DNA from 2 places in the Streptomyces sp. NPDC031479 genome. Region 2 is predicted to be linked to the other one. Evidence: predicted binding sites of a transcription regulator. Region 2 holds the regulator's gene; the other holds the start of a gene.
The links. Region 2 encodes HspR, which represses chaperone genes until heat shock. Its sites were predicted from a motif close to TTGAGNNNNNNNNNCTCAA; they were not measured.
Positions count from the first base shown of each region.

Region 1 (3,401 bases), on a different contig from region 2:
CCGCGCCGCCGTCCTCGACGGGGGCCTGCCCGCCTGGACCGCCGCCGGCCTGCCCGTCGAGGACGCCCCGGCGGCGTACGGGGGCCCGCGCGGCTCCTTCACCGCCCGGCCGCGCCCCGGGCTGCTGGTCGACGCCGCCACGGTCTCGGCGGCGCTGGCCGATCCGGCGGCCGCCGTCCTGGACGCCCGCACCCGGGAGCGCTTCGAGGGCACCGCCCCCGAACCCCGGCCCGGGCTGCGGGGCGGTCACATGCCGGGCGCGGTCAGCCTGCCGTTCGGGGAACTGCAGGGGCCGGACGGGCGGATGCGGACGACGGAGGAGCTGCGTACGGTGTTCGCCACCGTGGCGGGCGACCGCGAACGCCTCTGCTTCAGCTGCGGTTCGGGGGTGACGGCCTGCGTCCTCGCCCTCGGCGCGACCCTGGCCGGCCGCGAGGACGGGCTGGCGGTGTACGACGGCTCCTGGAGCGAATGGGGCCTCCCCTCCCCGGACCGCCCGGTGACCTCCGGCCCCTGACCGCCCGGAGCCGGGGGATAACCCCACCCCGGCTCCGGGTACCGGCCCCAGGGCCCGGCGGCCCCGGGGCCGCGAGACTGGGCGGCATGCCAGCCCACACCGCGTCAGCCCGCCCCGGCCGGAAGGCCTTCGGCGTCGTCACCGTCGCCGCGTTCCTCCTCGCCGGCTGCTCCCTGCCCGGCGGCACGTCCAGGAGCCTCACCGCCGACGCCACCGTGAACGAGGCCGTCACGGCGGTCGAGGTGACGGACGCGCGCCGCGGTTCCATCGAGGTCACCCCCGGCACCGGCCCGGGGGTGAGCGTCCACCGGACCGTGCACTACCGCGGCGACCGGACCCCCGAGCCCGGTCAGCGGGTCTCCGACGGCGTGCTGACCTTCACCGCGGGCTGCGCGGACTCCTGTTACGTCGACTACCGCCTGGAGGTGCCCGCCTCCGCGAAGGTCCGCCTCGACAACAGCAGCGGCCGCATCACCGTGGCGGGGGTCGCGGCCGCCGAGGTCACCTCCGACTCCGGGGACGTGCGCGCCGAGCGGATCTCCGGCCCGCTGAGGATCCGTACCGCGTCGGGCGACATCGAGGCCACCGCCCTGCGCGCCCCCGACACCGAGATCCGCTCGGTCTCCGGTGACGCCACCGTCGGCTTCGCCGCGCCCCCGGCCTCCCTGTCGGTCACCACCACCTCGGGGGAGGTCCGGGCCCGGCTGCCCGAGGCCCCGTACGAGGTGACGGCCTCCACGACCTCCGGCGACCGTGACGTCACCCTGGCCTCCACCCCCGCCGCACCCTCCCGGCTGTCCTTCCGCACCACCTCGGGGGACCTCCACGTCTCCGGCTGACGCGGACCCTCCGGCCGTCCCGGGACGGCCGGGACCTCCCGTGTTCAGCGGGAGGGGTCGGGGGGCGCCCCGACGCGGCGCTGGTTGCTCGTGCCGCAGGCCAGGCAGACGATCCAGTCCCGCATCCCGCCGTCCTCGTGCCGCCACGGGACTCCGGCGACGTTCCCCTCGAACCCGCAGAACACGCACACCTCCTCGTCCCCCTCCAGCCGCCGCATCGGCCGGAGCGGGCCGTCCTGCGGGTGCCGGACGGCCAGCCAGTCGCAGCCGGGGCAGTTCCACCACTCCTCGTCGCTCCGCGGCCGCGGCGCGCCGCCACCCCACAGGCCCCTGCGCCGCAGGACCTCGAACGACGCCAGCTCCCGCCCGCAGCGCGGGCATTCGGGGACGGTCATGGCCGCCCTCCCTTCTTCGTCCGGTCTTCTCGGGTGGAGAACTCGCAGCTCACAGCAGCCCCGGGGGCCTCCGCGCAGGTGTTCGCCCCCGGCGAACGGAAGTTGGGGAACATCCCGGGGCGCAGGTGCATTGAGTCGGCATAGCTCAACTTCACTGCCGGAGGGAAGATCATGGCTTCGACGTCCGTAACGCTCACCCTGCCCGTGCTGCCGCTCGACGACGAGGTCGTGCTGCCCGGAATGGTCGTTCCGCTGGACCTGTCCGACGCCGAGGTGCGCGGAGCCGTGGAGGCGGCGCAGGCGGCGGCCGGGAGCGGGAAACCCCGGGTGCTGCTCGTTCCCCGGGTCGACGGCAAGTACACCGGCACCGGTGTGCTGGGGACCGTCGAGCAGGTCGGAAGGCTCTCCGACGGGGACCCCGGCGCGCTGATCCGCGGGCGGGGGCGCGTCAGGATCGGGGCCGGCACGACCGGGCCCGGGGCCGCGCTCTGGGTGGAGGGCGAGACCGTCGACGAGAAGGTGCCCGACCCGCTGCCGGGGGCCGTCGCCGAGCTCGTCAAGGAGTACAAGGCCCTCGCCACCAGCTGGCTCAAGAAGCGCGGCGCCTGGCAGGTCGTGGACCGGGTCCAGCAGATCGAGGGGGTCTCGGCGCTCGCCGACAACTCCGGTTACTCGCCCTTCCTGAGCACCGCCCAGAAGGTGGAACTGCTGGAGACCGCCGACCCCGTCGCCCGCCTCAGGCTCGCCGTCAAGGCGCTCGGGGACCACCTCGCCGAGCAGGACGTCGCCGAGTCCATCGCCAAGGACGTCCAGGACGGCGTCGACAAGCAGCAGCGCGAGTTCCTCCTGCGCCGCCAGCTCGAAGCCGTCCGCAAGGAGCTGCGCGAGCTGAACGGGGAGCAGGAGGGCGAGGAGTCCGACGACTACCGCGCCCGCGTCGAGGCGGCCGACCTCCCCGAGAAGGTCCGCGAGGCCGCCCTCAAGGAGGTCGAGAAGCTCGAACGCGCCAGCGACCAGAGCCCGGAGGGCTCCTGGATCCGCACCTGGCTGGACACCGTCCTCGAACTGCCCTGGAACGAGCGGACCGAGGACCGGTACGACATCCGGGGCGCCCGCGCCGTCCTCGACGCCGAGCACGCCGGACTCGGCGACGTGAAGGACCGCATCACCGAGTACCTCGCCGTCCGCAAGCGGCGCGGCGAGCGCGGCATGGGCGTCATCGGCGGCCGGCGCGGCGGGGCCGTGCTCGCGCTCGTCGGCCCGCCCGGCGTCGGCAAGACCTCCCTCGGCGAGAGCGTGGCCCACGCCATGGGCCGCAAGTTCGTCCGCGTCGCCCTCGGCGGCGTCCGCGACGAGGCGGAGGTGCGCGGCCACCGCCGTACCTACGTCGGCGCCCTGCCAGGCCGCATCGTCCGCGCGATCAAGGAAGCCGGGTCCATGAACCCGGTCGTCCTCCTCGACGAGATCGACAAGGTGGGCTCCGACTTCCGCGGGGATCCGGCCGCCGCCCTCCTGGAGGTCCTGGACCCGGCGCAGAACCACACCTTCCGGGACCACTACCTGGAAGTGGAGCTGGACCTGAGCGACGTGGTCTTCCTGGCCACCGCCAACGTCCTCGAAGCCATCCCCGAGGCACTGGCCGACCGCATG
Region 1 is NZ_JBVIKC010000003.1:186,139-189,539, reverse strand. Features, by position in the region: gene ACZ5D2_RS05810 (sulfurtransferase) at 1-517, shown strand, start outside; gene ACZ5D2_RS05805 (DUF4097 family beta strand repeat-containing protein) at 604-1,356, shown strand; gene ACZ5D2_RS05800 (hypothetical protein) at 1,401-1,751, opposite strand; gene lon (endopeptidase La) at 1,923-3,401, shown strand, end outside.
Region 1: a site for HspR is predicted at 1,882-1,900, ahead of lon (endopeptidase La). Genes of this name have one in related genera too.

Region 2 (3,401 bases):
GGGCGAGCCCTTCGACCCGACGATCCACGAGGCCCTGATGCACTCGTACGCGCCGGACGTCACGGAGGACACCTGCGTGGCGATCCTCCAGCCCGGGTACCGGATCGGCGAGCGTACGATCCGTCCCGCGCGGGTCGCGGTGGCCGAGCCCCAGCCGGGGGCGGCACCCGCCGCCAAGTCCGAGTCCGCGGAGGGCGACGAGCCGTCCGACAAGGACACGGATGCCCCCGAAAAGGGCTGACGCACCACATGTAGGGATCCGAGAGGAGGGCCACCGGGGATGAGCACGAAGGACTTCGTCGAGAAGGACTACTACAAGGTCCTCGGTGTCCCGAAGGACGCCACCGAGGCCGAGATCAAGAAGGCGTACCGGAAGCTCGCGCGCGAGTTCCACCCGGACGCCAACAAGGGCGACGCCTCGGCCGAGGAGCGCTTCAAGGAGATCTCCGAGGCGAACGACATCCTCGGTGACGCCAAGAAGCGCAAGGAGTACGACGAGGCCCGCGCGCTGTTCGGCAACGGTGGCTTCCGCCCCGGTCCGGGCGGCGGCGGTGGCTCCTTCAACTTCGACCTGGGCGACCTCTTCGGGGGCGCCCAGGGCGGCGGAGCGGGAGGGGCAGGCGGCTTCGGCGGCGGCCTCGGCGACGTCTTCGGCGGCCTGTTCAACCGCGGCTCCGGCCCGGGTGCGGGGACCCGCACCCAGCCGCGCCGCGGCCAGGACATCGAGTCCGAGGTGACGCTCTCCTTCACGGAGGCGGTGGACGGCGCGACCGTCCCGCTGCGGATGTCCTCGCAGGCCCCCTGCAAGGCCTGCTCCGGCACCGGCGACAAGAACGGCACCCCCCGGGTGTGCCCGACCTGCGTCGGCACCGGTCAGGTGTCGCGGGGCAGCGGCGGCGGCTTCTCGCTGACCGATCCCTGCGCGGACTGCAAGGGCCGCGGCCTGATCGCGGAGACCCCCTGCGACGTCTGCAAGGGCAGCGGGCGTGCCCGCAGCTCGCGGACCATGCAGGTCCGGATCCCGGCGGGCGTCTCCGACGGCCAGCGGATCCGGCTGCGCGGCAAGGGCGCTCCGGGCGAGCGCGGCGGCCCCGCGGGCGACCTCTACGTGGTGGTGCACGTGGACGGCCATCCAGTGTTCGGCCGCAAGGGCGACAACCTCACGGTGACGGTCCCGGTGACCTTCACGGAGGCCGCCCTGGGCGCCGACATCAAGGTGCCCACGCTGAACGGGCCGGCGGTCACGCTGAAACTCCCCCCGGGCACCCCCGGCGGACGTACGATGCGGGCCCGCGGCAAGGGCGCGGTCCGCAAGGACGGCACCCGCGGCGACCTGCTCGTCACGGTGGAGGTGGCGGTTCCGACGGAGCTGTCCGACAAGGCCCGCGAGGCCCTGGAGATGTACCGCGACGCGACGGGTTCCGAGGACCCGCGCGCCCTGCTGTTCGAGTCCGCGAAGGGAGCATGACATGGACGGCCACCGACGACAGCCCCGTTTCGGCAACGGTGCGTACCAGCTCACCGATGAGACCCCGGTCTACGTGATCTCGGTGGCCGCCCAGCTCTCGGGCCTGCATCCGCAGACCCTGCGGCAGTACGACCGGCTCGGTCTGGTCTCCCCGGACCGGACGGCCGGCCGCGGCCGGCGCTACTCCGCCCGGGACATCGAACTGCTCCGCACGGTGCAGCAGCTGTCCCAGGACGAGGGCATCAACCTCGCGGGCATCAAGCGGATCATCGAACTGGAGAACCAGGTGGCCGCGCTCCAGCAGCGCGTCGCCGAGCTGTCCACCGCCGTGGACGGGGCGGCCGCCGCCCTCCAGGCCCGTGAGGCCCAGGTGCACGCCTCGTACCGGCGCGACCTGGTCCCGTACCAGCCGCCGCAGCCGGGCAGCGCCCTGGTCGTCTGGCGCCCCAAGCGCCCGATGGACTGACCTCCCGCCGTACGCGTACGCAGGCCCCGCCCGGGATTCCCGGGCGGGGCCCGCGCGTACCGGCGGCCGTGCGCGGGCCCCGCGGACCCTGTGCGCCCGCGTGCGCCTGCCGACGCCGTGCGCCCCTGCCGGCCCCGTGCGCCCCCGCTGGCCCCGTGCGGCCGTGCGCGCCCCTGTGCGGCCCTCTCAGGCCTCCGGAAGGTCCGGGGGGCCCTCGGTGTGCAGGATCCCCGACTGGGCGATCAGGAAGCCGAGCTGGGCCCTGCTGCCGCTGCCCAGGGCGGTGGCCAGCCGGGCGATGTGCGCCCGGCAGGTCCGGACGTTCATTCCGAGCCGGCGCGCGATGGCCTCGTCCACGTGTCCCTCGACCAGCAGCTGGGCGATGGACCGCTGGACGCCCGAGATCCCGTCGGGCGTGTGCGTGTAGGTGATCTCGTCGTTGAGCGGGACGGCGCGCCGCCACAGCTGCTCGAAGACCTTGATCAGGTACTCGACGAGCCCGGGGTGGCGCAGCTCCAGCGCCACCCGGCGGTCATCGCTGACCGGGATGAAGGCCACGGTCCGGTCGAAGATGATCAGCCGTTCGATCAGCTCCTCCAGCGTGCGGATCTCCACCTTGCCCGCGGAGATCCGGTCCACGTAGGCGAGCGTGCCCTGGCTGTGCCGCGCGGTGTGCTGGTACAGCGTCCTTATGCTGATGCCGCGGTCGATCAGCGGAGCGTCCCGTTCCAGGGCCTGGGTGAGGGCCAGGGAGGGCCGGGCGCCGCCCGGCTGGACGGTGAGCACCTCCGTATGACATTCGGCCGTCGCCAGGTCCAGCGCCGCGTTGATCCGTTCGAATCCTTCCAGCACGGTGATGGCGTGCGTGTCCGCGGGGCTCTGCGCGCTGATGGCGAGGAACGGCTCGAAAGCATCGGTGAGATCTACAGCGGTGCGACGGCGGTCCTGGATCTCGCGTTCAATCGGATGCAGCCGTTGCGCCAGTGCAACGGATGGGGGAACCGGACGGAGCTGGTTGGCGTCATCGGGGTCGGGCTGCAGGAGGGCGAATTCAAGCAGGCAGGGAGCCTGTTTGACCTCGCTCCGCGCGATCCGGCCGGTGCTGAGCGCCGCCGCGTACAGCCGCGTTCCCTCGGGGCACAGGGCCGTGACGGAGTGGGGATGTGTCGGGTTTGTCGCACTATTGGGCAAATCTCCACCCCCCAGGGTCCTGAACATGCAAGAACATGATGCATCGTCCCTGTGGCATTGACGTGCCTGAATGAGCCATCGTCTGTCAGGCGGGGGAGAGGATTCCATCAAGTGAGGACGAAGCCGACCATGTATAAGAGAATGCTTCGCTCGGCGCTTGCCGTTGGTTTCTCCGCTGTTGCGGTGTTTGGGACAGTCAGTGCTGTCGGGAGTGGCGTGGGGAGCGCTCTGGCCGGCGACACGGGCTGGACCACCAGCGGCGCGATAGCCAAGTCG
Region 2 is NZ_JBVIKC010000001.1:362,162-365,562, forward strand. Features, by position in the region: gene grpE (nucleotide exchange factor GrpE) at 1-241, shown strand, start outside; gene dnaJ (molecular chaperone DnaJ) at 281-1,468, shown strand; gene ACZ5D2_RS01780 (heat shock protein transcriptional repressor HspR) at 1,470-1,934, shown strand; gene ACZ5D2_RS01785 (helix-turn-helix domain-containing protein) at 2,121-3,152, opposite strand; gene ACZ5D2_RS01790 (hypothetical protein) at 3,342-3,401, shown strand, end outside.